3 regions of the Pseudarthrobacter sp. NIBRBAC000502772 genome follow, and region 2 is predicted to be linked to each of the others. Evidence: riboswitches for the same ligand, from Rfam matches in the RefSeq annotation. Region 2 holds a riboswitch; each other region holds the start of a gene.
The links. A riboswitch is a leader RNA that binds a small molecule or an ion and turns the genes downstream of it on or off. The one in region 2 is predicted to bind thiamine pyrophosphate.
Positions count from the first base shown of each region.

Region 1 (9,420 bases), 420 kb from region 2:
CCGCGGTGGCACCCAGGTTTTCCAGCCGCAGCGCCAGGACCGGGTCATCGTTGGTGTAGGCGAACACTTTGAAGCCCCGGTTCACAAGCTGTTCCGTGGCGTCCACCAGCTCCACGGCGTCCGGCAGCAGGGTCTGTTCGTCGGCGATGACTTCCAGCTTGAGCCAGTCGGTTTCCAGCGCTTCGCGGGCCAGCTCCGCCGTCATGACCGCCTCCCGGGCGGTGAAGCAGCCTGCGGTGTTGGGCAGGATCCGGATCCCGTGGTCCACCAGGAGCTGGAAAAGGGACCCCGATTCAGCCGGCGAATAGCGGCGCATGGCCACTGTGGTCAGCTCGGTTCCAGAGGCCAGCAGGGCGGCGCCGAGCCCGTCGAGGCTGGGGGCGCCACCGGTGCCCATGATGAGGCGGGAGCCGAGCTCGACGCCGTCGATCACCAGCCTGTCGGCGGCCTCTGGCAGGTTCTGTGTGCTGATGTTGCTGGTTACTGTCATGGTGTCAGCCTCCCTGGACTGCTGTGACCAGTTCGACGTCGTCACCTTCGGCGAGCGCCGTGACGAACCACTGGCTGCGGGGTACTACTTCGGAGTTATGGGCGACGGCGACGCCGAGTTTCTGCCCGTCTGTTGACTGGCCGTTGGCCGCGAGGGGACGGCCAGTGATCTGGCTGATGAGGGTGGTGATGGAGGCGTCGTCCGCCACGGAATGGCGCGAGCCGTTGAGGGTGATGTTCATGCTGATTCCTTCTGTGGGTCGAGGGCCTTCGTGCTGCTGATGTCCTTGCGTGGGGCTTGTATGCCGGCTACGTGGTGCGTTCCTGAAAAGCGGGCCGGGCTGAGGGCCTCCCATCGCGGGTCCGTCCGGCCATCCAGCAGGTCCCGGCAGATGGCCGCCGCCGCCGGGGCCAGGAGCACTCCGTGGCGGAAGAATCCGGTGGCAACTATCAGCCCGGCAATGTCCGCTGTGTTCCCCGTCCTTGGTGCGGAAGACGGTACGCGGCCGAGGAGAGGGGCGTTGTCCGGGGTCGCAGGCCTTGCCCGTGCCGTGCATTCCAGGAGTTCAAGCTCCGAGACGGCCGGCACCAAAACCTGGGCGTCCCGCAGCAACTGGTAGACGCCGCCCGCCGAGACAGCGGCGTCGCCCGTCCCGGCGAGCGCGTCTTCCCGCTGCGTAGCCCCGATCACCACCGTGCCGTCCTGCCGGGGAACGATGTAGACCGGCACACCATGGACCATTCCGCGGACCGTGGAGGTGAGGAGCGGGCGCAGGTGCTGCGGAACAGCCAGCCGCAGGATGTCACCGTAGACGGGCCGCAGGGGCAGGTGCAGTCCAACCGGCAGGCCCTCCAGCGACCCCGCCTGCAATCCGTTGGCCACGATGGTCTCCCTGGCTTGGACAGTCCCGCCGTGGGCGAGCCTCACGCCGATGACGCGGCCGTCCTCCCAGAGCAGGGCAGCGGCACGCTGGTCAACGGCGAATCCCGCGCGGGCACCTGCCACGGCGGTTCCTGCTTCCGGTTCGTGGAGGGCCAGGACTTCCTGGAGGCACGCCACGAGTTTCCGTGGATCCACCTGGTGGTCGGCGGGGATGTCCAGGGCGCAGGATATGGCCGGACTGAGCAGGGAATCCCTGGTCCTGGCCTCACGGACAGTCAGGGGTTCCACCACCAGGCCGCTGGCCTGCTGCACGGCCCGCAGGTCCATCAGCGCCCGGCGGTCCGCAGCGTCCGCGCCGATGGCGAGGGTCGGCGTCGTCAGATATCCGGTATCGCCAGCCCCGGCCAGGGCGAGGTCCGCCGCAAAGGCAGGCCACAGGCCCGAGGATGCCAGCATCAGCTCAAGGAGGTCTTCCTCCTGGTAGTGCAGTTCGCTCACAGGGGCCAGCATGCCGGCGGCTGCCCAGCTGGCGCCGTTGCCGGGCGCTTCATCGATCAGCACGACGGAACGGCCGGATCGCCGGACTTCCCAGGCTATGGCGTGGCCGATGACTCCGCCGCCGATGACGGCCACGTCGGCGTGCAGGGCGGTGGCCGGGCTGGCTGGTGCGGGCTCACGTGGGCTGCTTATCGCGGGGGGCATATGTTCCTTCCCTACGCCGGTACTAGCCGGATCAGGTCAAGCGGTCGGCTCTGACGCCCTCTCAGCCCGGCCGCTTTGTGACGGCTGCATCGGGCTCCCGCAGTACCCGCCCAGTTTAGGGGACTTAGGCTGGTTTCCATGAACGCGCAATCCTTCGCCGCTGCAGGCACGCCCTCCGCCCCCTCCGCCGCTCCCGAATCCTTGACCGGAACAGACTCCGCCGGCGGCACAAACACCGGCCTCCCGCACAGCGCCAGGCTGTACCTGTGCACCGACGCGCGCCGGGACCGCGGGGACTTTGGCGAGTTTGTGGACGCGGCGTTTGCCGGCGGCGTGGACATCATCCAGCTCCGGGACAAGGCCATCGAGGCAGCCGAGGAGTTGGAGCTGCTGGCCGTGCTTCAGGCCGCGGCCGAACGCCACGGAAAGCTGTGGGCAGTCAATGACCGTGCCGATATCGCGTTGCTCTCCGGCGCCCCCGTCTTCCACATCGGGCAGAAGGATCTGCCGGTCGCTTCCGCCCGCACGCTGCTCGGGGCACCAGCCGTGATCGGCCTTTCCACGCACAGCGCCGAGCAGATCGAAGGGGCCATCCGGCTGTCCGGTGGGCTGACTGACCAAGGCGGCCTGGACTACTTCTGCGTAGGACCGGTCTGGGCCACTCCGACGAAACCGGGCCGGGCCGCCGTCGGCCTTGACCTGGTGCGGTACGCGGCCGAAGCCGTCCGCGCTGCCGGTGGCACCCAGGCCACGCTGCCCTGGTTTGCTATCGGAGGCATCGATCTCGGCAACGTGGAGCAGGTGGTGGAGGCCGGCGCCGGCAGGATTGTTGTGGTGCGTGCCATCACCGAAGCCTCGGACCCCGCAGCGGCGGCCGTGGCACTCCTGGCGGCCCTGGACGCCGGCGCATCCTGACAATCCCCCGCGTGGCGGGCGGCGGGCGTGCACGATCCGTGGAAATCGAGCTAACCTGATTTTCGTGTCACATCATAGGTTGGCCCCCAATGTCCACGAGCAAACGAACGACCTCGCGGCGGCGCTGAGCGCCCTGCGGACCGAGCTGGAACTGCCGGGGCCCTACCCGGCGGAGGCGGTCCGGGACGCGGAAGCGGCAGTGGCCGCGCACGAGTTGCCGGGTGCTGACCTGACGGATGTGGCCTTCCTCACTATCGATCCGGCGTCGTCCACTGACCTGGACCAGGCGCTGTTCATCGAGCGTGCGGCCGCTGGCTACCGGGTGCTTTACGCCATCGCTGACGTGCCGTCCTTTGTCCGCCCCGGCGGCGGACTGGACGCCGAGACCCGGCGCCGCGGCCAGACGTTCTACGCCCCTGACGGCCGTATCCCGCTGCACCCGGAAGTCATCAGCGAAGGGGCAGGCAGCCTTCTGGCCGGCCAGCTGTGTTCCGCCTACGTCTGGGAGTTCGGGCTGGACGACGCCGCGCAGGTCTCCACTGTGAGCGTCCAGAGGGCCACCATCCGCAGCCGGGCCAAGCTGAGCTACAAGGGAGTCCAGGCCGAATTCGACGCCGGGACGGCCGGCCCTGTCCTGCAGCTCCTGAAGGAAGTGGGCCTCAAGCGCGTTGAACTGGAGCGGCAGCGCGGCGGCGCCAGCCTGAACATGCCCGAGCAGGAAATCGTGCAGCTGCCCGACGGCGGCTACCGGATTGCCGCGGCGCCGCAGCTTCCGGTGGAGGACTGGAACGCCCAGATCTCCCTGATGACGGGGATGGCGGCGGCAGACCTGATGCTGGCGGGAGAAGTGGGCATCCTGCGCACCATGCCCGCCCCGGACGAGCGCTCCCTGCGTCACTTCCGCATCCAGACTGAGGCATTGGGCAAGCCGTGGGACGGCAAGATCAGCTACGGCGAATACCTCCGCAGCCTTGACCCGACCGAGCCCCGGCAACTGGCCATCCTGCACTCAGCCGGCATGCTGTTCCGCGGCGCCAGCTACACGGCGTTCGACGGCACAGTCCCGAAAGAGGCCATCCAGTCCGCCATCGGCGCTGCCTATGCCCACACTACGGCACCGCTCCGGCGTCTGATCGACCGTTTTGTCCTGGTGATCTGCGAAGCCCTGAGCAACGGCAAGCCGGTACCGGACTGGGCGCGGGAAGCCCTGCCGTCCCTGCCGGAGATCATGGCCGGATCCGACCAGCTGGCATCTCGGATGGAACGCATGGCGCTGGACACCGTGGAGGCCGCGCTCCTGGTCAACCATGTGGGCCAGGAATTCGATGCGATCGTGATTTCCGGCTCCAAGCCGCAGAAGGACAACGGCAACGGGAAAAGCGGGAACGGCACCAGGAACGGAGCCGCAAAAAATGGAAACGGCCCCTCGGGGATCATCCAGATCGCCGAACCCGCCGTGACGGCCCGGTGCGGCGGTGACCTGGAATCCGGCACCAAGGTGCGGGTCCGCCTGATCTCTTCCGACATCGCTGCCCGCGAGGTCCACTTCGAGCTGCTGGCCTAAAGGTTTTGCGCGCCGCCTGATCGGCCCAAAGCCGGGATTCAGGGTCCGTACGGCTAGACTGAAGAAGTAGATATGGATGCCCGGTCGTTGATTTCCTTGATTTTGAATTCAACAAGCCCGCCCCTACGCGATCTTGAGATGCACCCGTTGGTCACCAGTGCCAGCATTTTGATAGCCCGCGATCGGCTTCCACTGGATTTGCTTGCGCGCTTCGAGCGTGCTCCGGAACGGCCACGTTGGCCGGCCCGTTGAGCAGGCAGCGCCAATGCCCAAATGAATAAGGAAACTCCCCTGTGAGTGAATTGCATACCCACCAGATCCTGACTGACGACTCCGGCATCGAGACGATCGAACCCGAAGAAACCATCATCTCGGACGAGAAGCCGCACGAGATCGAGGAGAAATCCTTCGCTGACTACAACGTCCGCGCCGACATCGTGGAGTCCCTCGCCGACGCCGGGATCACCCACCCCTTCCCCATCCAGGCCATGACCCTGCCGGTGGCGCTTTCGGGCCACGACATCATCGGGCAGGCCAAGACCGGCACCGGCAAGACCCTCGGCTTCGGCATTCCCGCGCTGCAGCGCGTGGTGGGTCCGGACGACGCCGGCTACGACAGGCTCGCCGTTCCGGGTGCACCGCAGGCCCTGGTCATCGTGCCCACCCGCGAGCTGGCCGTCCAGGTGGCCAATGATCTCCAGAACGCTTCCCGCAAGCGGAACGCCCGCATCACCACCATCTACGGCGGCCGTGCCTACGAGCCCCAGGTGGAGGCCCTGCAGAACGGCGTCGAGGTAGTTGTCGGTACTCCCGGCCGCCTCATCGACCTCTACAAGCAGAAGCACCTGGTCCTGAAGAACGTCAAGATGGTCATCCTCGACGAGGCCGACGAAATGCTGGACCTCGGCTTCCTGCCGGACGTGGAAACCCTCATCGCCGGTACCCCCGCAGTCCGCCAGACCCTGCTGTTCTCTGCCACCATGCCCGGCCCGGTCATCGCCATGGCCCGCCGCTACATGACGCAGCCCACCCACATCCGGGCCGCTGATCCGGACGACGAGGGCCTCACCAAGCGCGACATCCGCCAGCTCATCTACCGTGCCCACAGCATGGACAAGATCGAGGTCGTTGCCCGCATCCTGCAGGCACGCGGCCGCGGCCGGACCATCATCTTCACCAAAACCAAGCGCACCGCCGCGAAGGTTGCCGAGGAGCTCGTGGACCGCGGCTTCGCCGCCGCCGCCATCCACGGTGACCTGGGCCAGGGCGCCCGTGAGCAGGCGCTCCGCGCCTTCCGCAACAACAAGGTGGACGTCCTGGTGGCCACCGACGTCGCCGCCCGCGGCATCGACGTTGACGACGTCACGCACGTCATCAACTACCAGTGCGTTGAAGATGAAAAGATCTACCTGCACAGGGTGGGCCGCACCGGCCGCGCGGGCAACAAGGGCACAGCAGTGACGTTCGTCGACTGGGACGACATGCCGCGCTGGGGCCTGATCAACAAGGCGCTGGGACTCAGCGTCCCGGAGCCCGTGGAAACGTACTCCTCCTCGCCGCACCTGTACGAAGAGCTGGACATCCCGGAAGGCACCAAGGGCCGCCTCCCCCGCAACAAGCGTGTGCTGGCCGGCGTCGACGCCGAGGTCCTCGAGGACCTGGGCGAGACCGGCAAGAAGAACACCCGTCCCAGCGGTGGCCGTGACAGCGGGCGCGACAGCAGCCGCGACGCCGGCCGCTCCGGTGCTCGCGACAGCAGCAGCCGCCGCACCAGCGAGCCCGGCGGACGCTCCGGCGACCGCCGTCGTCGTACCTCTGATGCGGCGACCGCCGGCACCAGCCCCGCCCCCGAACCGGCTGCTGCGGCTCCGGCCGAAGGCGAAGTGGACCCCCGTGCCCGCCGCAGCCGGACCCGCACCCGCCGCCGCAACGGCGAAGTGGTGGCCGGTGCCGACAACGGCCCGCAGCAGCGCAGCACCGAGGCATAACAGCCTCGATGACTGACACCGTCTGGGCGCCGGACGGCAGCAACCTGGTGGTTCACGCGGACAACGCGGAGTTCCTCCCCTCGCTGCCGGACGGCGCCTTCACCTTGATATACGTTGACCCGCCGTTCAACACCGGCAGGGTCCAGAAGCGCCAGGAAACCCGGATGGTGCTGAACACCGACGGTGACGGCGACCGCGTGGGCTTCAAGGGGCGTTCCTACGACACCATCAAGGGCGCCCTGCACCGGTACGATGACGCATTCAGTGACTACTGGTCATTCCTGGAACCCCGGCTCGTGGAGGCCTGGCGGCTTCTGGCTGACGACGGCACGCTGTACCTCCACCTGGATTACCGGGAGGTCCATTACGCCAAGGTGATGCTTGACGCGATCTTCGGCCGGGAATGCTTCCTCAACGAGATCATCTGGGCCTACGACTACGGTGCCCGCGCCAAGTACCGCTGGCCCACCAAGCACGACAACATCCTCGTGTACGTCAAGAACCCGGCGAAATACCACTTCGACAACGCCGAGGTGGACCGCGAGCCGTACATGGCGCCGGGCCTGGTGACACCGGCGAAGCGGGAGCTCGGGAAGCTGCCCACCGACGTCTGGTGGCACACCATCGTCTCCCCCACAGGCAAGGAAAAAACCGGCTACCCCACGCAGAAGCCCGAGGGCCTCATCCGCCGTGTGGTGTCGGCGTCAAGCCGACCCGGTGACTGGTGCCTGGACTTCTTCGCCGGTTCCGGAACCCTGGGCGCCGTGGCGGCCAAACTGGACCGGAAGTTCGTGTGTGTGGACCAGAACCAGCCGGCCATCGATGTGATGGCCAAGCGGTTGGGTGCCAAGGCAACCTTTACGTCGTTCCCGCCCAACTGATCACGCACGCACCACAGCGGTTCCCCTGCCAAGTTCCTCGATCCGCGCCAACACGTCCGCGGTGGTCAGGTTTTCTCCCAGCAGGTTCGGTTTGCCCGCTCCGTGGTAATCCGACGAGCCGGTGATCAGCAGCCCGTGCTTGGCTGCCAGGCCCCTGAGGAATTCCCGCCCCTCCTCGGGGTTGTCGCGGTGGTCGATCTCCAGGCCGACCAGGCCGGCGTCGATCATGTCGAGGTAGGTGCGCTCCCCCACGATCCGGCCCCGGCCGGACGCCACAGGATGCGCGAACACGGGAACACCACCAGCGGCACGGACCAGTTCGACGGCGGTGGCGGGGTCGGGTGCGTAGTGCTGGACAAAGTAGCGCGAATGGGACGTCAGGATGGACGTGAACGCCTCGGAGCGGTCTGCCACCACACCGGCCGCCACCAGGGCATCAGCAATATGCGGGCGCCCCATGGTCGCCCCGGGAGCCACATGGTGGATGACGTCGTCCCACGTCAGCGGGTAGTCTTCGGCCAGCAGGGTCACCATGCGTTCGGCCCGAGTGAGGCGCGCGTCCTTGGCCTTGGTGATCTCTTCAAGCAGCCCAGGGTGGGCGGGATCGTGCAGGTAACTCAGCAGATGCACACTGATGCCTTGCGCGGTCCGGCAGGAGACCTCCATGCCGGGGACCAGGGCCACCCCGTTTTCCAGCGCCGCAAGGGATGCTTCGGCCCAGCCGTCCGTGGAGTCGTGATCGGTCAGCGCCACCACGTCCAGGCCCGCCCGGGCAGCCGAAGCCATCACGTCGGCGGGGGTTTCGGTGCCGTCCGAAACGTTCGAGTGGGCATGCAGGTCAATCCTCACTTGCCCAGCCTAGTTGACCGCGTCCGCGCCGGTATTGGCCCCGGCTCGGTGCTGGTGAGACGATGGTGCCGTGAACGATGCCGAAAACACCCCGACCTCTGTCTCCCAGCCCCTCGACGAGCGCGTCAACAACCGCTCTCAGCGGCCCAGTTCCGCTGCTTTCAAGGCCTTTATGGCCAGTAACTGGGCGCCGTCCGGGCAGCACCTGCCGGCGCTCGACGCCGTGGCCAACTACGCCGCGGCCCGGCGCCAGGCCATCTCAGAGAAGTTCAAAGGCGAACGCCTGGTCATCCCCGCCGGTCCGCTGAAGGTCCGCTCCAACGACTGCGACTACCGGTTCCGTCCGCATTCCGGCTTCGCGCATCTCACCGGGCTGGGCCTGGATCATGAGCCGGATGCCGTGCTCATTCTGGAACCGGCCGGTGAAGGAAAGGGCGATGGCGGCAGTCACCACCGTGCGACGCTGTACTTCCGTCCGCTGGCCGGCCGGGATACAGAACAGTTCTACGCTGACTCCCGTTCCGGCGAGTTCTGGATCGGTGCACGGCCCACCCTGGCCGAGTTCGAAGCGCGCCTGGGCCTGGCCACCGCCCACATCGATGGACTTGAATCCGCGATCACCAAGAATGTGGGTGCCCCGGAGATCGGCGGCATCTCCATCCGGCTGGTTCGCAAGGTGGACGAGAACATCGACGCCCTGGTGGATACTGCCCGGTACAACACTGCCAAGGACCCGGACAACCTGGACCTGGCTGTCCTGGATGCACTGGATGAAAAGCTTTCCGAAGCGCTGTCTGAACTCCGCCTCCTGAAGGATGAGTGGGAAATCGAACAGATGATGACTGCAGTAGCTGCGACTGTCGAGGGCTTCGTGGAGGTAGTCAAGGCCCTGCCCCGCGCCCTGACCCATGCACGCGGCGAGCGCGTGGTGGAAGGCGCGTTCTTTGCCCGTGCCCGCGAGGTAGGCAATGAACTGGGCTACGACACCATCGCCGCCGCCGGCAACAACGCCACAGTCCTGCACTGGACGCGGAACACCGGCAGGATCAACGCCGGCGAACTGCTGCTGCTGGACGCCGGCGTTGAAGCGGACTCGCTCTACACCGCCGACGTCACCCGGACCCTGCCTGTCAACGGCACGTTCACCGC
Region 1 covers NZ_CP041188.1:3,698,492-3,707,911, forward strand. Annotated here, with positions in the region: gene NIBR502772_RS17070 (thiazole synthase) at 1-490, opposite strand, end outside; gene thiS (sulfur carrier protein ThiS) at 495-731, opposite strand; gene thiO (glycine oxidase ThiO) at 728-2,074, opposite strand; TPP riboswitch at 2,065-2,185, opposite strand; gene thiE (thiamine phosphate synthase) at 2,213-2,989, shown strand; gene NIBR502772_RS17090 (RNB domain-containing ribonuclease) at 3,054-4,553, shown strand; gene NIBR502772_RS17095 (DEAD/DEAH box helicase) at 4,847-6,541, shown strand; gene NIBR502772_RS17100 (site-specific DNA-methyltransferase) at 6,550-7,422, shown strand; gene NIBR502772_RS17105 (PHP domain-containing protein) at 7,423-8,271, opposite strand; gene NIBR502772_RS17110 (aminopeptidase P family protein) at 8,342-9,420, shown strand, end outside.
Region 1: linked by a shared signal. The riboswitch ahead of thiO (glycine oxidase ThiO) and the one ahead of thiD (bifunctional hydroxymethylpyrimidine kinase/phosphomethylpyrimidine kinase) in region 2 are both predicted to bind thiamine pyrophosphate.

Region 2 (9,420 bases):
ATATCCGTGCCACGCGGTGATGCGAGCATTTCGGCTCCGGCGCTCATGGTGGGCTCCCAGTCGAAGACAACGCCGTCATCTTCGCCAATCACGACTGCGTCGCCCGGCTTGGCGCCCTGCTTGAACAGTTCGTTTTCGACGCCGAGCTTGGCCAGGCGGTCAGCGAGGTAGCCGATGGCTTCCTCGTTGGTGAAGTCGGTCTGCTTGACCCAGCGGATAGGCTTATCGCCCAGGACGCGGAAGAGCGGCTCGAGGTTCTTTTCCTCGCGGCGGATCTTGAAGCCGGCTTCGTTGACGGCGCGGGGCCGCAGGATGGGCGGCTGGACCTTGGGCGGGGCGGCCGCGAGGGCGGCACGGGCGGCCTGCACGATTTCCGCCATGGCGAAGCCCAGCTGGCGGAGACCCTCGTGACTGGTGGCCGAGATCTCGAAGACCCGGTAGCCGCGTGATTCGAGTTCCGGGCGTACAAATTCAGCCATGTCCTTGCCGTCCGGAAGGTCCACCTTGTTCAAGGCGACCAGGCGCGGACGGTGGTTCAGCGGAACCACTTCGCCGTCGGCACCCGCGAAGCTCATGTCTACGGAGTACTTTTCCAGCTCGGCCTCGATGATGGCCAGGTCTGCCAACGGGTCACGGTCCGATTCCAGCGTGCCGCAGTCCAGTACATGCACCAGGGCGGCGCAACGCTCCACGTGGCGCAGGAAGTGGTGGCCAAGGCCCTTACCTTCGCTGGCACCCTCGATAAGGCCCGGAACGTCTGCAATGGTGAAGCGGACGTCGCCGGACTGGACAACACCCAGGTTCGGGATCAGCGTGGTGAAGGGGTAGTCGGCGATCTTGGGCCGCGCAGCGGACATGGCCGCGATCAGGCTGGATTTGCCGGCAGAGGGGAAACCCACCAGCGCGATATCCGCGATGGACTTCAGTTCCAGCACAATGTCACGGGCGTCACCCTCGATGCCCAGCAGGGCGAAGCCCGGGGCACGGCGCTTCTGCGAGGACAGCGAAGCGTTACCCAGGCCGCCCTGGCCGCCGGCGGCCGCCACGTATTCTGCTCCTTCGCCGACCAGGTCCGCCAGGACGGTGCCGTCCTTGGATTTGACCACGGTGCCGTCGGGCACGGGCAGGATGAGGGTCTCGCCATTCTTGCCGCCGCGCCAGTCGCCCATCCCGGACCCGCCGTTGGTGGCGTGGCGGTGCGGGGAGTGGTGGTAGTCGAGCAAGGTAGTGGTCTGGTGGTCAACGCGCAGGATGACGTTGCCGCCGTCGCCGCCGTTACCGCCGTCGGGTCCGCCCAGTGGGATGAACTTCTCCCGGTGGACGGAGACACAGCCGTGGCCGCCGGTACCGCCGGATACGTGCAGTACTACCCGGTCTACAAAGCTCGCCACGTGGATCTCCTCAGTGCTGTTTCCTGGACGCCCAAGGGCGCCAAGACGATTGTAATGCGGTTAAAAGAATAGTGGAGCGGACCAAATGGCCCGCTCCACCGTTTCAGAACTATTTGTTACTCTGCAGCTGCAGCAGCAACGATGTTGACTACGCGGCGACCGCGGCGGGTGCCGAACTGGACGGCTCCCGGGGCCAGTGCGAACAGTGTGTCGTCGCCGCCACGTCCAACGCCGGCGCCCGGGTGGAAGTGGGTGCCACGCTGGCGAACGATGATCTCGCCTGCGGAAACTACCTGGCCGCCGAAGCGCTTGACGCCGAGGTACTGGGCGTTGGAGTCACGACCGTTGCGAGTGGAACTCGCGCCTTTTTTATGTGCCATTTGAAATGCCTGCCTTTAAATTCTGGGGAATCTGCTGAAGAACCTGAACAGTAACGAAGAGTTACTTGATACCCGTGATCTTGACCTTGGTCAATTCCTGACGGTGACCCTGGCGCTTCTTGTAACCGGTCTTGTTCTTGAACTTCTGGATGACGATCTTCGGACCACGGAGGTCTTCGAGGATCTCAGCCGTAACCGTTACCTTGGCCAGGTCCGCAGCAGCAGAGGTGACTTTGTCACCGTCTACCAGGAGCAGTGCGGGCAACTCAAAGGTGCTGCCGGCTCCACCGGGGACGCGGTTCAGGGTAACGAAGTCTCCAACGGAAACCTTCTCTTGGCGGCCGCCTGCGCGGACAATCGCGTACACCACTTGGGAACTCACTTCTCTCGACGTTTATTACTAAATTTGCGTGCTGAACCCTGTTCCATAATTGGCTGGGTTCTCGCTGTGCCTCAACGCCGTGGGGTCGTAACCCAAGTGTTGGCGTAAGCACCGAAGATCTAGAATACGCTAATTTTGCCTTCGGCCGCAAATGAGGCTGGTTACGGCAGGTTGTCTGTGATAGGACCCACAAGCAGGTACTGCACTGACAATCCAAAACCGTGCCTGACTATCGTACAGGCCGCACGGGCCCCAGCCGGTCAGGAATGAATTCGCGGCGCGTCGAAGAAATCCACCTCGAACCGGCACGACTGCCTGAAAGCCACCAGCATCGCCGCCCGTTCACCCGTGGAAGCACTCCGGCCGGCGTCGTCAGCCAAGGCGATGGCGTCACGCGTGGCCTGGGCGAAATCCTCGTCAGCATAGGCCCGCAGCCAGTCGGCATAAGGATGTGCTGCCGGTGCACCCGCAGCCAGGAACTCCGCGTGCAGAGTCTGTCCCACTTCGGCATACAGCCAGAAGCACGGCAGTACCGCCGCCACGAGGACCGCGTAGCTGCCGGAGGCAGAGGCCGCCAGCAGGTGGTCCACGTAGGACTTGGTGACAGGTCCGAGGACGGAGTCCACTGTCCTGGTGCTTAGCCACGTGCGGTGCAGTTCGGACTCGACCTCAAGGCATTGCTGGGCCGACTTTGCCCAGAACAACTGGGCGGCTTCCGTGGGCGCCAGCGCACTGGCCCGGGCAAGAACCCGCGAATAGCCGTTGAGGTAGATGGCGTCCTGGGCGAGGTAATAGGCGAACTGTTCCTCAGCCAATGTGCCGGCCGCCAGGTCGCGGATGAAATCCAGCCCGTAGATGGCTGCAAGATCCGGCTCCGACGCCCGCCGCAGCGTCTCTGCGAATTCGCCGGCTGCCGGAACCTGTTGCATGTGGTGGAAGTGGTTGATGGGGCCGTTGCCCGCGCCCACCTCAAGTTGGTCAGCGGCCTGCAGCGCGCCCACCAGCCAGGGCTTCACTTTCCGCAATGAGGCTTCCCAATCCCCCAGCCGCGCCTGAGCCGTGGCCATGGCCGCTGACAGCGAGCAGCCGGTGCCATGGCTGTTGCGCGTGGGGATCCTGTCCCCGCTCACTTCCACCACCTCCCGGGCGAGCAGCCCGGCAGCGTTGACCAGGGCATCCGGGCACGCACCGCCGTCGAGATGGCCGCCCTTGACCAGGACGGTGGCACCGGTCGCGGCGGACAACCGCTGCCCCTGCCCGAGCGCGTCGTGCCATTGCCTCGCCTGCGGCTCCCCCACCAGGATGGCCAGTTCCGCCAGGTTGGGGGTGATCAGGTCCGCGAGCGGGAGCATCTCCCGCAGGGCCGCCTCGGCAGACTCCTGCAGCAGCCGGTCGCCGCTCGTGGCCACCATCACCGGATCAAGAACGACGACGGCGGGACGCACCTTTTCCAGCCAGTCGCGGACCACGCCTATCACCGCAGCGTCGCCCAGCATGCCGATCTTGACCGCGTCGATGGTGATGTCATCGCTGATGGCATCGAGCTGCTGGCCCAGGAAGGACGCCGGCGGGACGTGAACCGCCTGGACCCCCTGGGTGTTTTGGACCGTCAGCGCGGTGATCGCCGCCATGCCGTAGCCGCCAAGGGCTGCAATGCTTTTGAGGTCGGCCTGGACGCCCGCGCCCCCTGAAGGGTCCGATCCGGCAATGGACAGCACCCGCGGGACGTCACGCAGCACCCGGACCGCAGAAGATCGGCCTGGTCCGGGCTGGACCTCAGCCCGGGTTGCTGGGGTCTCCGGCAGGGTCGCCGCGGGTGTTGCAGGAGGAAGGACAGAAGTTGAAGCCAAAGGAGACATCCCTTCGCCGGTGCTAACCGGACAGGTTCAACGGGTGTGGATCTCAGCCGGCTCTCTGCGCGGCACCCCGTGTCAGTCACCAGCCTAGCGTTCCTCGCGACTTAACGCCGGACGCCCGGACGCAGCCTGTGAATCACAGGCTGCGTCCGGGCGCCGTTGTATTGGCTTGCCCTGCTGCTTGGTCAGAGCTCCGAGGCCGGAACCCCTACGCCCAGGATGATGGGCGCGTTGGCGGCAACCGGCTTGTCGGCCACAGGAGCCTTGACGGGCTCCGGTGCCTTGGCGGCGTGGGTGTGTCCGGCGGCAGCCGCCGGAACGGCTTCGTGATGCTCTACGGACGTGGCGTTGGCTGCGCCCTGGGCACGGCTGGCACTCCGGTTCCGCCGGGGACGGCGGGCGCGGGGCTCCTCGGTGTGGTCGGAGTAATCCCTCTCCGCCGCGGCTGGCTGCTGCTGGCGGGCAGGTTCGGCCGCCCGGCTTTCAGTTGCATGAACTGCCGGCAGCGTGCTTTCCGCTACAGGAGCCGGCTCACCAAGGTGGGCGAAGGCCTCCGCGAGGCGGTCAAGTGTCAGGGCAGGTGCGTGCGGCTGGTCATCGTGGTGCGCAACGAACGGAAGCACCACCTGCTCGCCGCCGAATGTCAGCACTGCGGCCGGGCGGCCGCTGGAGTCCGTTTCGGACTGCCCAACCGGAGCCGGCACTGGAGCCGCAGGCTGCCGGCCCGCGGCAGCTGATGCGTGCGCCACCTCGTCGTCATGCAGATGCGCAGCGTGGGCTGCGGCCGCAATGTTCGCAAGCGCCGCCCGCGTGGCCTCCGCCTTCGCATGGCGCTCGGCATCGCTGGCCTCCGGGTGGACCGTGTGGATCTGCACCGGAGCTGCCGGTGCTGTTTCCAGCGGCTGGCCACTCCGTCCGCGGCGGCGCTTCCGGTCAGTGCGGCCACCCGGCTGGCTGTCCGGGCGCTGGCTGTCAGTCCGCACGCTGTCAGTGCGCTGGGCTTCCGGGCGGCTGTCTACCCGCTGCACGTGGTGCTCCGCGGCTACCGTGTTGGCGCGGCGGTGTTCCACGGGGTCGTCGTGGGTGACAATTCCGCGGCCTGCACAGGTTTCACACTGCTCGCCGAAGACTTCCAGGAGCCCGGTGCCCATGCGCTTGCGCGTCATCTGCACGAGGCCCAGCGAGGTCACTTCGGCCACCTGGTGCTTGGTCCGGTCGCGGCCCAGGCATTCCACCATGCGGCGCAGGACAAGGTCGCGGTTGGATTCGAGGACCATATCGATGAAGTCGATGACGATGATGCCGCCGATGTCGCGGAGCCGGAGCTGCCGGACCACTTCTTCAGCTGCCTCGAGGTTGTTCTTGGTGACGGTTTCCTCGAGGTTGCCGCCGCTGCCGGTGAACTTGCCGGTATTGACGTCCACCACGGTCATGGCTTCGGTGCGGTCAATGACCAGCGAGCCGCCCGAAGGCAGGAAGACCTTGCGTTCCAGGGCCTTGTGGATCTGCTCATCGATCCGCCACGCAGCGAAGATGTCCTGGTCCTTGGTCCACTTTTCCAAGCGGCCCACGAGGTCCGGGGCCACATAGGTGACGTAAGCCTCGATGGTGTCCCAGGCCTCTTCACCGGAGACGATCAGCTTGGAGAAGTCCTCGTTGAAGACATCACGGACCACCTTGATGGTGAGGTCAGGTTCGCCGTAGAGCAGCTCCGGCGCGAGGATCTTGGTGGACGTGGACTGGCTTTCGATGCCCTCCCACTGCGCGCGCAGCCGGTTGATGTCGTGTGTGAGCTCCTCTTCCGAGGCGCCTTCGGCAGCGGTGCGGACGATGACGCCGGCGTGCTCCGGGAGGCGGTCCTTGAGGATGCGCTTGAGGCGGTTTCGCTCGACGTCGGGCAGTTTGCGGGAGATTCCGGTCATGGAGCCGCCAGGCACATAGACCAGGTAGCGGCCGGGCAGCGAGATCTGGCTGGTCAGGCGTGCACCCTTGTGGCCCACGGGATCCTTGGTGACCTGGACCAGGACGGTGTCGCCGGACTTGAGCGCGTTTTCGATCCGGCGCTGCTTGCCTTCGAGGTTAACTGCCTCCCAGTTCACTTCACCGGCGTACAGGACGGCGTTGCGGCCGCGTCCGATGTCAACAAACGCCGCTTCCATGGACGGCAGGACGTTCTGCACCTTGCCGAGGTAGACGTTGCCGATCAGGGAGTCCTGCTGGGTCTTGGAAACAAAGTGCTCGGCCAGGACGCCGTCTTCGAGGACGCCGATCTGGATTCTGTCGTCGCGCTGGCGGACGATCATCTGCCGGTCAACTGATTCGCGGCGGGCCAGGAACTCGGCCTCGGTGATGACCGTGCGGCGGCGGCCCGTGTCGCGGGATTCGCGGCGGCGCTGCTTCTTGGCTTCGAGGCGCGTGGAACCCTTGACTGAGGTGACGCGGTTGTTGACCGGCGCTTCGGTCGCGGCGCGCGGCGCGCGGACACGGGTCACCGTGTTGGGCGGGTCGTCGCCTTCGCCGCCGGTCAGTTCCAGATCCTGGTCGCCACGGCGGCGGCGGCGGCGACGGCGGGACGTCACGCCCTCATCGGCCTGCCCGGCGGACTCCTCATCGGTTTCTTCGGCTGCGCCTTCGTCGCCTTCGGTTTCCCCGTCAGCATCGCTTTCGCCTGTGCGGCTGCGGCCACGGCGGCCACGGCTGCGGCGCCTGCGGCGGCCGTTGGCGTCGTCCGCTTCGCCGTCTTCGGCGTCGTCCTCTTCCGGCTCTTCAACCGCGGCAGCAACCGGCGCGGGGCGGACCACGGTGCTGAGGTCGGGGGCCTGGAAAAGCACCGACGTGGTGGACGCCGGCTCAAGGAAGAGTGAACTGAACGGGCTGGCAGTCTCAGCAGCAGCCGGCTCTTCAAGCGGCGCGGCGGCAGCATTGACCGGGGCAACGGCGGCAGCATTGACGGGGGCGACGGCGGCTGCTGCGGGCTCGGCGGCCTCCGCAGCGGCGACTTCCTCTGCTTCGGGGGCCAGCGTTGCTGCAGTTGCAGGGGCTGCCTGCTCTGGAGCGGCCTGTTCCACGGCCGCGGGTGCGATGTCGGGGGCAGAGGTTTTGCGCGTGGCCACGCGGCGGCGGCGGACAGGCTTGGTCTCCGCTGCAGCCTCGGGGGCTGCGGCTCCGGCCTCAGGTTCGACGGCGGGCTCTACGACGGTCTCGGTAACAACGGCGGCAGGTGCCTCCAGAACCTCAGCAGCGAAGGCCGGCAACGGTTCGGCGGTCTCGACCTTCTTACGTGCGCGGGTGCGGCGGACCGGCGCCTTAGGCTCCGGTGCGGCGTCCGTCGCAGGCTCAGCCTCGGCCGCCTCCTTTACCGGTGCGGAATCTGCTACCGGTGCGGAATCTGCGGCCTTCGGCACTGCCTTCCGGCGTGTCCGGGTGGCCTTCTTGGGCGCTTCCGTGGCCTCGGCGACGGCTTCATCATTAACGGCTGGTGTTTGTTCGTTTTCCATATGTGGCAACACTCCTGCCCCTGGCGTACCGCCACATCCGGCACCCATTGGGGCACATATTGTCAAAACCCGCAGGCGTTGACAGAAGTCAAGTGGATACTCCCAGGTTCGCACCGGCAGAGGGGTGCGGCAGCCCGTGGGAGCCGTCGGCTGTGTCCTGAAACCCGTTGTTCTACACGCCACAACCAGGTGCCGACCAATGGAATTGCGGGAAGCCGGATCAGAGAATCCGAAGCCTGCCCTGCTCATCATTGGCGGTCTTGAAACAAGCCACCGGACCGGAGTCCGAATGTGGGTCGGCCTCCAGCCATGTTCATTCTCTCACACCCGGGCTGAAAGGCGGCGGAACCACGGGCAACGGATCGGTACATGAGTGCGCTGACTGAATGCTGCTTGCAGCCACCGGCGTTACAATCGGGGCAAGGAGCACCCGAAGCAAAGGACGCCACACACCATGCCCAGCATTTCCTCCCACGGCACCGACACGCCGGCTGCCTCCCCTCCTGCGGAGCCGTTAGCCGCCACGCCCGGGAGCGTGCCGCCGATGGCACGCAACCGGCCCTTCGGGTGGCTATTGGTCATCACCGGCGCCATCGGCTGGCTGGCCTCCGGAGCGCTGGTCCTGGAAAAGCTCGCTGTCCTCGAGGATCCGAATCACGTAACGGCCTGCGACGTTAATCCGTGGATCTCCTGCGGCCAGGTTATGCAGACGTGGCAGAGCTCGGCGTTCGGGTTCCCTAACATGTTCATTGGCATCGTGGCGTTCGCCGTCATCATCACAGTGGGCATGGCCCTGCTCTCCGGCGCCACGTTCGCACGCTGGTACTGGGCAGGACTCCAGGCCGGCGTCACGCTCGGCTTCGCGTTTGTGGTGTGGCTCTGGTCCCAGGCCCTCTACGACATCCACATCCTGTGCCCGTTCTGCATGATTGTCTGGGCCGCGATGATCCCGCTCTTCGTCTGGGTAACCATCCGAAACGTCGTCCACGGCATCATCCCCGTCCCCTCAGGTGCAGCACGCGTGCTGGGCGAATCAGGCTGGATCATCACGGCGTTGCTGTACGTGGCAGTCATCGCCAGCATCTTCTTCGCGTTCATCCAGGTGTTTGCCGGAACCTCAGGCTTCTAACGCGGACCCCGCACAAACGCACAAAGGCGCCAACGGACAAGCGCGAACGGACACTTGAGGCCCCGGTTTCCCGGGGCCTCAAGTGTCCGTTCGCGCTGTGGACTCAAATGTCCGTTCGCGCAGTTCGCGGGTGGACTTTAGTCCTGGAACCAGATCTTGATTTCGCGCTCGGCCGAGTCCACGGAGTCAGAGCCGTGGACCAGGTTCTGCTGGACCTTCAGGCCCCAGTCGCGGCCGAAGTCGCCACGGATGGTGCCGGGAGCCGCAGTGGTGGGATCCGTAGTGCCGGCCAGGGACCGGAAGCCTTCAATGACGCGGTGGCCTTCGAAGATCGCGGCCACCACCGGTCCGCTGAGCATGAATTCAACGAGGGGCTCGTAGAACGGCTTGCCCACGTGTTCTTCGTAGTGCTGCTCCAGCAGTTCCCGGCTGGCGTCAACCTTCTTCAGTTCGGCGAGGGTGTAGCCTTTGGCCTCAATGCGGCCCAGGATGGCGCCGCTGAGGTTGCGGGCAACGCCGTCGGGCTTGATCAGTACCAGGGTGCGCTCAATGGTCATAGCTGCTCCAATGCGTAATGGGTGGTTTCGGGACAATTCTACGAGGCTTCCGGGGTGTCCCCGTGCGACGCGTTCCACTCGGCCTGGTCGCGTTCGCGCTTTGCGGCTTCGGAGTCGATCCGGATGCCGGTGCGGATCCCATACCACCAGGCCAGGCCGAACAGCCCGCCCACAAGGAACATCATGGGCTCAACGATGCCCGTCAGGATCAGCACAATCTGCAGGATC
Region 2 covers NZ_CP041188.1:3,283,160-3,292,579, forward strand. Annotated here, with positions in the region: gene obgE (GTPase ObgE) at 1-1,391, opposite strand, end outside; gene rpmA (50S ribosomal protein L27) at 1,508-1,771, opposite strand; gene rplU (50S ribosomal protein L21) at 1,833-2,141, opposite strand; gene thiD (bifunctional hydroxymethylpyrimidine kinase/phosphomethylpyrimidine kinase) at 2,414-4,012, opposite strand; TPP riboswitch at 3,995-4,092, opposite strand; gene NIBR502772_RS15190 (Rne/Rng family ribonuclease) at 4,195-7,506, opposite strand; gene NIBR502772_RS15195 (vitamin K epoxide reductase family protein) at 7,961-8,635, shown strand; gene ndk (nucleoside-diphosphate kinase) at 8,773-9,192, opposite strand; gene NIBR502772_RS15205 (DUF4233 domain-containing protein) at 9,231-9,420, opposite strand, start outside.

Region 3 (9,420 bases), 1.7 Mb from region 2:
GCGGCGACCCTGGCACCGTTCTTGATGGCCGCCTGGTCCGCAAGCAGCCGGCCGGCCCGGATCTGCTGCAGCAGTTCTGCGTACTCGAGGCAGGGACGGGTCTGGGTCTCGATCTGCTCAAGCTTCAGCTCGGCAGTCAGGCCAGTCCAGTCGTCGTGAGCGGTTTTTTCCTTGGCTGCCAGCGCATAGGGACGTTCCGGGGCGTCGTCGGCTGCCATCCGGCGGCCGGACAACATCGCATCCGCGAGGGCAAGCGGCTCCCCCGTGTCCGGATCAACGATCAGGAGCTCTTCCTCGACGCCGAATGTTCGCATTCTTATATTGTGCTGCAACGCCCGCCAGGTTGACCCGGTATAGCCGATCATAACGAAGCGCGAACCGGCTGAACCAGCTGCTGCAAGCAGCCTAAACCCCGGCGTTGCTCCGACTACTTGAATTTGCCCGCCTCTAGGGGTCGTTATCTGCCAGTTCGCGCCAGGCGGAGGGCCGCAAGTGTACGTTCGCGTTAGTCCTGGAAGTACTCCACCTTGGCGCCGATGGTGTTGAGCCGTTCCGCCAGGTCTTCGTAGCCGCGCTCGATCACGTAGATGTTCCGCAGCTCCGAAACACCCCGCGCCGCGAGCATGGCCAGCAAAAGGCAGGCGGCGGGGCGGAGCGCCGGCGGGCAGCCCACTTCGGCGGCCCGCCACTTCGTGGGGCCGTTGACGTAGATCCGGTGCGGGTCCAGCAGCTGCACCTGGGCGCCGAGCCGGTTGAGTTCGGTGAGGTAGATGGCCCGGTTCTCGTAGACCCAGTCGTGGATCATGGTCTGGCCGTGGGCGTTGGCGGCGATGACCGCGAAAAACGGCAGGTTGTCGATGTTCAGGCCAGGGAACGGCATCGGGTGGATTTTGTCCTCGGGCGCCCGCAGCTCGGACGGTTTGGTGGTCACGTCCACCAGCCGGGTGCGGCCGTTGCGCGCCACGTACTCGCCGGAAATCTCCAGCTTCTGGCCCATCTGTTCCAGCGTGGCCAGTTCGATCTCCATGAACTCGATGGGGACGCGGCGGATGGTCACCTCTGAGTTGGTGACAATCCCGGCGGTGATGAGGCTCATGGCCTCGATGGGGTCCTCGGACGGGAAATACTCAATGTCGACGTCGATGAGCGGCTGCCCGGTGATCTTCAGTGTGGTGGTGCCCACGCCGTCGATCTTCACGCCCAGCATCTCGAGGTAGAAGCAGAGGTCCTGGACCATGTAGTTGGGGCTGGCGTTGCGGATGACGGTGGTGCCGCGGCGGTGCGCCGCTGCCATGATCGCGTTCTCGGTGACAGTGTCCCCGCGTTCGGTCAGCACAAAGGACCGGTCGTGGGTGTCCGGCGGCGGAGCCTGCACGGCGTAGAAACCGGCAGTCGCCTCCACGGAGAGCCCGAACTGGCGCAACGCCTGCATGTGCGGCTCCACGGTGCGGGTGCCCAGATCGCAACCGCCGGCATACGGCAGGCGGTATTCCGCGGATTCGTCAAGAAGCGGGCCCAGGAGCATAATCACGCTGCGGGTGCGGCGCGCCGCGTCCACATCCATGGCCTTGAGGTCCAGGACGGCGGGGCGGCGGAGCTGGAGATCGGTGTCGTTAAGCCACGTGCACTCGACGCCGATGCTGGTCAGGACCTCCACGATCCGGTTGACCTCTTCGATCCGGGCGAGGCGGCGCAGCACGGTGGTGCCGCGGTTGATCAGGCTGGCGCACAGCAGCGCCACACCGGCGTTTTTGCTGCTGTTGACATCCACCGCCCCGGAAAGCGTGCGGCCGCCTTCGATCCGCAGGTGCGTCATCTGCGGTTTGCCCACTTTGACGATGCTGCGGTCGAGAATGGCTTCGAGCCGCTGGATCATTTTCAGGCTCAGGTTCTGCTTGCCCTGCTCCATCCGGGCGACGGCGCTTTGGCTGGTTCCCAGCGCTGACGCGAGCTGACCTTGGGTCCAGCCCTTCTCGGTCCGGGCGTCCCTGAGTGTGGCGGCAACGTGCTCGGCAGTTCGCTGGATCATAGATAAAAAATATCACAAATGAGCTATTTTGTGGGATCTGAATCGGAGTGGCGGCTGAAATCCCCGCAAATACCCGATTCATGAGATAGCCGCTCCTTGATGCTTGTCCTTGACCCGCCACTCGCTCGGCGGGAGACTGAAACATCGGGTTTATTACGATAAACGGAAGAATGCCCTGCAGGAGGCCTGCCATGTATGGGAATGCGGCCACAGCATCCCATGCTTTAGCGTGTGCCATCTTGTGCCTGCTCATGGCCCTTTGCGGGATTATCGTGGCGCCGGCGTCCGTGGCCGCCCCTTCACCGGGCGAGGGCGCCGAGCAAGCACTGGGCAACGATGTCTCGTGGCCTCAGTGCAACAAGGCGCTTCCCGCCGCTCCAGCTTTCGGGATCGTGGGCGTCAACAATGGCCTGGCCAGCACCAGTAACCCCTGCCTCGCCGAACTGCTCCGCTGGGCCGAAGCCATCACGGTGAACCCGACCGAACAGCCGTCCGTGGCCCTTTACGTCAACACCGCCAACCCCGGGCACGCAGGCTCCTGGTGGCCGACCAGTAACAACTACCCCGCAGCCAACGCTGTATCCAACCCCTACGGCACCTGCAAGGACAAGGACGTTGCCCCGGCGTGCGCATACATGTACGGCTACGCCAAGGCGTACGACGACGCCCACATCCGCGGCATCAGCAGCCCCTCGGACTACCTGTGGTGGCTCGATGTTGAAACAGGTAACAGCTGGTCCCCCGACAAGAATGCCAACCGTGCCGTCCTAGAAGGTATGACCGACTTTTTTCACAGCATCGGCGCCGACGTCGGCATTTACTCCTCGGCCTATCAATGGGGACAGATCGTGGGCAGCGTCAGCAGCTCCAGCAACCTTTATGCCCTGCCCAGCTGGCTGGCAGGCGCCCGCACGGCCTTCGGAGCCACGGCCAACTGCTCGAATGCGCCGCTAACCCCCGGCGGCACGGTCACCCTGACCCAGTTCGTCTCCAGGGGCTTCGACTACGATCACTCGTGCATTTAGCAGGCACAGCGCGCCGTAGCCAGAATCCAGAAGCATGGCCCGCCCGGACTAGCGCCAGACGAAGTTCCAGGTCCCCATCCCAGCCGCGGCAACCACGGCGGCCGCCGCGATCAGCACACCGCCCGCCAGCACCCAGGCGTCCAGCGGCGAGTACGTGGATTCCCGCGCCCACGTCCGCTGCCCGGTGCCGAAACCGCGCGCTTCCATGGTGATGGCCAGCCGGGACGCCCGGCGGATGGCCTGGACCAGGAGCCCGAAGCTCTGCCCGAGGGTGGCCCGCAGCCGTTGCAGCGGGCTGCCCTGCGAGCCCACGCCGCGGGCCCGCCGCGCCATGCCGATGGTCTGCCATTCCTCGGCCATGAGTCCCACCAGGCGCATCGCGGCCAGCGTGCCGAGGACAAACCGGTGCGGCAGCCGGGCCTTCTGGGCCAGCGCATCGGCGAGGTCGGTGGGGTCCGTGCAGGTCATAAGCAGGATCGCCGGGAGGGCAATCGCGAGGCCGCGCAGCATAAAACCGATTCCCAGCTGAAGGGAACCCTCGCTGATCGACCAGATCCCGACGTCGAGCAGTACAGCGCCGCTGTCCGCCGCGACGATCGCCGTGCTCCAGCCGCCCAGGGCTGCCGCGATGATGAGCGGCCAGCCGCGCTGCCACAGCAGGCGCAGGGTGAGGCCGGCCAGCGGAAAGAGCGCCAGCTCGGCCGCAAGCGCCACCGAGGCGGACACCCAGTCGATGGAGAGCGCCAGCACCAGGGTGATGAGGAAGACGACGGCGAACTTGGCCAGCGGGTTGGCGCGCGTCAGCAGCGCGTGGTTGCCGCGGAGGGTCAGGGCATCCCTCATGCCGCACCTGCTTCCTGGCGGGCGCCGCCGCGCGAGGCCGGGCCGAGCCGCAGTCCGGCCCCGCCCAGGACTGCGCTGAATTCCTGGTCGTGGGTCACGGAAACCACGGAGGTCCCGGCGTCGAGCAGTTCTGAGAGGAACGAGGCGAGCTCGGCCCAGGTGTTGGCATCCTGGCCGAACGTCGGCTCGTCGAGGACCAGCACACGAGGGTGGGCCGCGAGGACAGTGGCCACCGAGAGGCGCCGCTTTTCGCCTCCCGAGAGCGTGTATGGATTGGCGTCCACCAGGTGCGTCAGGCGCAGCCGTTCCAGCAGCTCATCCACCCGCTCCTCGCCATGCCCCAGGTGCCGCGGGCCGAACATCAGCTCGTCCAGCACGCGGCCGGTCACGAACTGGTGCTCAGGCTCCTGGAACACGGTTCCGATGCGGGAAATCAGCTGGTTGGCTTTCCATTTGAAGGGATCGATCCCGGCCCCCTCGGAAAGCTCGACGGCGGCGGACACCTTCCCCGCCACCGGCGCCAGAAGCCCGGCGAGCGTCAGCGCAAACGTTGACTTGCCGGCGCCGTTGGGCCCCGTGACGGTGAGTGCCTGGCCGGAACGGACCTGGGCCGTGATGCCCAGCTGCACCGGTACGGGCGGGATGGTCCGGAAGCCGCGGCGCCGCGGACGCTCGCGGGAGACGGCCAGGTCCTCGGCCGCCAGCAGCAGGTCACCTGAGCCTGCGGACACGCGGCGGCGGGTTGCCGGAACATAGCCCGGCACCCAGACGCCTGCGCCGATCAGCATGTCCCGTGCCTCCGCGAGCACCTGGTCCGGCGGCCCGTCCAGCAGGACTGCGGACGTAGCGGAGGAAGCAGCGGAACCCGCTGCCGAGCCCGGCTGCAGCACCACAATCCGGTCCACCAGGTCCTTCCAGACGGACACGCGGTGTTCCACCACAACGAGGGTGGCACCGGTTTTGTCCAGGCAGCGGCCCACGGCGTCGCGGACTTCCAGCACGCCGGCGGGATCCAGGTTCGCGGTGGGCTCATCCAGCAGGATCAGCCCGGGCCGCATCGCGAGGATCCCGGCCAGCGCCAGACGCTGCTTCTGCCCGCCGGACAGGGCCGACGTCGGGTGGTCCAGCGGGAGCCGGCCCGCACCAGCGCCGCCGTCGGCGTTCAAACCGGAGCCCGCACCAGCGCCGTCGCTGGCGTTCAAACCGCCGCCCCCGGCACTCCGCAGCCCGACGTCGTCGAGCGCTTCATGGACGCGCCGCCAGATCTCGTCCCGTGGAACGGCGAGGTTCTCGGCGCCGAAGGCGACGTCGTCACCCAGGCGCGACAGAACAACCTGCGTTTCCGGATCCTGCTGCATCAGGCCCGAGCGGCCGCGTTGCCCGCGGGGCACCACACCGTCGATCAGCAGCGAACCGGTTTCGTCGGCGTCGTCCTCTTCATCCCCCAGCACCCCTGCGAGCGCGTGCAGCAGCGTTGACTTGCCCGCGCCCGACGGGCCCAGCAGCAGCACCCGCTCGCCGGGAGCGATGTCGAGGTCGAGCCCCCGGACGGCGGGGGCGGAACGTCCGGCATGCCGCCAGCCCCAGGCACGGGCGGACACCGCGGCGGGTCGTACTCCGTAAGCGCCGGCGTCGGAAGCGGTCATCAGTTGAAGACGGGCTCCGACGCTGCCTTCCGGGACGCGAACGAGCTCAGCACACCGGTCCTGGCCAGGCCGCGGGTGGCGATCCAGGACAGCGCGCCCGCAATCACCGCGCCGGAGATGGTGCAGAACACGATGTACGCGAGCTTGTCGCCGGGCTCGTAGGCGATGTTCCAGCCCCACGGCAGGAACGAGTCATTGAGGCCGCAGAACAGGCCCGCGCCGGCACCGGCCAGCAGCGCGGCGATGAGGTTGTACTTCTGGTGCAGGAAGGACTTGAACCGGAAGTTGCCGTACACCAGCAGGAAGAACACCAGCTCGGCGCCCAGGCCCTGGAGGAGTCCGGAGATCAGCACGGTGGCGCCGTACTGCGAGCCCATGATGAGTTCGCCGGTGGCGGCCACCGCTTCGCAGAAGAGCGCCGCGCCGGGTTTGCGGATGATGAGCATGCCCAGCACTGCCGGGATCATCCAGCCGCCGGCGATCAGGCCGGTCAGCGGGGGGTAAACGGCGTTCATGGGGGCGGAGACGATGCCGGCGCCCTGGGACCAGGCCCAGAAGATCACGCCGCCGGTGATGGCGATGAGTGCCGCCACCACGATGTCCACAACGCGCCAGGTATTGCCGGGTTTTTTGATTGCTGCAGTTGTCATTTTGGTCCTCCTGAGGAACAGGAGGGGAAAGTGCCCCGGCGTGCGGCGCTGCCGCCGTTTCCGGACACTTCGAGAACTCGACTCCCTTGCGCCGGTACTAACCGGATCAGGTTCGAGGGTCTGCGGCTGTCCGCACTCTCAGCGCCCACCTGCGGTTCCCTGGCAATGCCAGTGATGTCCGACGGCGGCGCTCCCCTGTCGTAAATAAATCTGCCCTGATGGGCGTGCTCCAGTTTACACCGCGGGCGGGGTAGATTGTGGGCCATGACTGCCAACAACCCGACTGTGACTGCGTTCAATCCTGATTCGACGGTGCCCCAGCCGGCGGGGCTGCTTGAGGCCCTGATTGCCCGGGTCGAAGCCGAGATCAACGAGCTGCAGTTTCCGCATTTCAGCAAGGACGACTCCCTCAACCTCGGGCTGCTCCTGGTGGAGCTGGGCAAATCGCGCCGGCTGCCTATCGCGATCGACATCACCAAGGGCGAGCAGGTCCTTTTCCATGTTGCCCTGGACGGCGCCACCCCCGACAACGAGCACTGGATCCGGGCCAAGCAGCGCACCGCCGCCAGGTATGAGATCCCGTCGCTGCTGGTGGGCCTGCGCGGCAGGCTGCACGGCGGCCGGATCGAGGACCACGGCTGGTTCGACGAGTCCACCTACGCCCCGCACGGCGGCTGCTTCCCGGTCTACGTCGCCGGTGTGGGTGCAGTGGCCACGGTGACGGTCTCGGGCCTGCCACAGCAGCAGGACCACGATCTGGTGGTGGAAGCCCTGCGGGAGATTCTGGAGTCCATGCAGCCGGGTTAGGCTAAAGGAAGTCCCGGATCCGCTCACAAGGAGTTCAACGAATGAACCTGTTCATCAAGCTGCTCGGCACTGCAATCAGCATCGGCGCCGGGTTCGTCGGCACCAAGGTGGTCAATACCGTGTGGGAAAAGTCCACCGGCCGGAAGCCTCCCACCGGCAAGGACGAAGACACTCCCACCACCCTGCGCTCGGCCCTGACGTTCGCGCTCATTTCGGCCTCGGTCAGCACCATCATCCAGGTGCTCGCCAACCGCGGCACCCAGCGGGCCATCACCCGCTTCGCCAAGTCCCAGGACATCGTCTAACCGCACCACCAGCCCCTGAGTTCTTGTCCAGATAATCGGTTCAGACCGGCCGAGATACCCGATTATCTGGACAAAAACTCACACGGGACGCTGGGGCTGCGCGTGTCGCTCAGTCCCGCCGGCCGCCGTCGGACGCTTCATCCCTGGACGATTCATCCCGGGCCGATTGGGCCGCCTTCTGAACCACGGCTTCGAGTTCATCGGAGCTGAGCAGCTCACGGTGCAGGTGTTTGGTCCGGTAACCGGCGCGGCCCACCATATGGGCGGAAACCGGCACCGTCAGCAGCTGGAAAATCCAGGCCACCAGCAGCACCGGCCACACCCACCAGGTGCGCAGCTGCAGGCCGATGGCCGCCAGGAGCAGGAACAGCCCCAGCACCTGCGGCTTGGTGGCCGCGTGCATCCGGCTCAGCAGGTCCGGGAAGCGGAGCAGGCCCACGGCGGCGGCGAGCGACATGAGGGCACCCACCACCAGGAACACCGCCGACACGGCATCGATGACGTTATCAACCACGCTGGCCTCGGGATTCATTGGCTTGCTCCCGCCGGTCGGCCACGTAGCGCGCCACGGTCACCGACCCGATGAAGCCGACCACGGACAGCGCCACCAGCAGCATCAGGTTGTTCAGGTGCCGGTTGACGGCCATGTCGATGCACAGGGCCGCACCGAGGATCGCGAGCAGTACGTCGGAGGCCAGCACCCTGTCCAGCAGCGACGGGCCGCGGGAGATCCTGATGATGGCTCCCGCCGCTGCCAGCGAAAGAATGACTGCGGTGACAGCCAGGACGGTCTGCATCATGCTGCGGCCTCCTGCCGGATTGCTTCGAGTTCCTCGCGGGTGCCCATGATCCTGATCAGGCCCGCTTCGATGGAGCGGACTTCCTTGCGCAGGCTTTCCACTTCTTCCGGGCTGCTGACATTGAGCGCGTGGAGGTACAGGGTGGACGTTGACCGGTCCACTTCCACCACCAGCGAGCCCGGGATCAGCGAAATCACGTGTCCGGTGGCGGTGACCATCAGATCCTGGTGGCTCCGCAACGGCACCGCGACGACGGCGTTGATGACCCGCGGGCCGCGGACAGCCGCCAAGTACATCACCTCAACGCTGGCTGCCGCCACCCTGCCCAGGAAACGCAGGGCAAATGGCACTGCATAAAGAATGTTGAACCTGCCGCTGAGTTCCACCGGCGGCAGGTAGAAGATCCGGGCCACGAGCACGGCCAGCAACGCGCCGAAGAGCAGGTTGCCGGGGCTGAAGTCCTGCCACAGGGCGCCCCAGACAATCACCAGCCATACCAGCAGGGGCAGTTCCTGGCGGAGGGAAATCCGGCGGCGGCTCATTTGCCCCCACCGTCTTTCAGGGCCAGCGGGGGAACGTCCGTGTCCTCGCCCAGCACGGCCTGGATGTAGGCGGACCGGTCCAGCATTTCGTGGGCGGCCTGGTCCGAGACAGTGAACAACGGGCCCGCAAAAACAGTGAGTGACACGCCCAGGACCACCAGGCCCAGGGTTGACCCCACCATGGTGCGGGGCAGCAGCGTGACGTTTTTGCGGCCGGCCCGGCTGCCGGTATCCGAATCCTTGGGCTCGGCCAGCAGGACGGGGTCCGGGTGCTCGGCGTCCGAGGGCTTGCGCCAGAAGGCGCGGTTCCAGACCCTCGCAACGGCCAGCAGCGTCAGGAGGCTGGTGACCACGCCGCCGACCACCAGGGCGTAGGCCAGGGGCGTGCCCAGTTCGATGCCCGCCTGGATGAGCCCCACTTTCCCCAGGAAACCGGAGAACGGCGGGATCCCGGCCAGGTTCATGGCGGGGATAAAGAACAGCAGGGCCAGCATGGGTGACAGCTTGGCGAGGCCTGCCAGCCGGTCCACGGAGGAGCTGCCGCCGCGGCGTTCGATCAGGCCCGTAACCAGGAAGAGGCTGGTCTGGATGGTGATGTGGTGGGCCACGTAGAACACGGCGGCGCCCAGCCCGGCCACCGAGGACATCGCCAGGCCGAACACCATGTAGCCGATGTGGCTGACCAGGGTGAAGGACAACAGACGTTTGATGTCGCTCTGGGCCAAGGCGCCGAGGATTCCCACCACCATCGTCAGCAGCGCCGCCACCATCAG
Region 3 covers NZ_CP041188.1:164,968-174,387, forward strand. Annotated here, with positions in the region: gene NIBR502772_RS00855 (glutamate--cysteine ligase) at 1-314, opposite strand, end outside; gene NIBR502772_RS00860 (UDP-N-acetylglucosamine 1-carboxyvinyltransferase) at 506-2,029, opposite strand; gene NIBR502772_RS00865 (hypothetical protein) at 2,317-3,054, shown strand; gene NIBR502772_RS00870 (energy-coupling factor transporter transmembrane protein EcfT) at 3,103-3,897, opposite strand; gene NIBR502772_RS00875 (ABC transporter ATP-binding protein) at 3,894-5,543, opposite strand; gene NIBR502772_RS00880 (ECF transporter S component) at 5,543-6,193, opposite strand; TPP riboswitch at 6,259-6,400, opposite strand; gene NIBR502772_RS00885 (heme-degrading domain-containing protein) at 6,458-7,000, shown strand; gene NIBR502772_RS00890 (DUF4235 domain-containing protein) at 7,042-7,305, shown strand; gene mnhG (monovalent cation/H(+) antiporter subunit G) at 7,415-7,837, opposite strand; gene NIBR502772_RS00900 (monovalent cation/H+ antiporter complex subunit F) at 7,812-8,105, opposite strand; gene NIBR502772_RS00905 (Na+/H+ antiporter subunit E) at 8,102-8,647, opposite strand; gene NIBR502772_RS00910 (Na+/H+ antiporter subunit D) at 8,644-9,420, opposite strand, start outside.
Region 3: linked by a shared signal. The riboswitch ahead of NIBR502772_RS00880 (ECF transporter S component) and the one ahead of thiD (bifunctional hydroxymethylpyrimidine kinase/phosphomethylpyrimidine kinase) in region 2 are both predicted to bind thiamine pyrophosphate.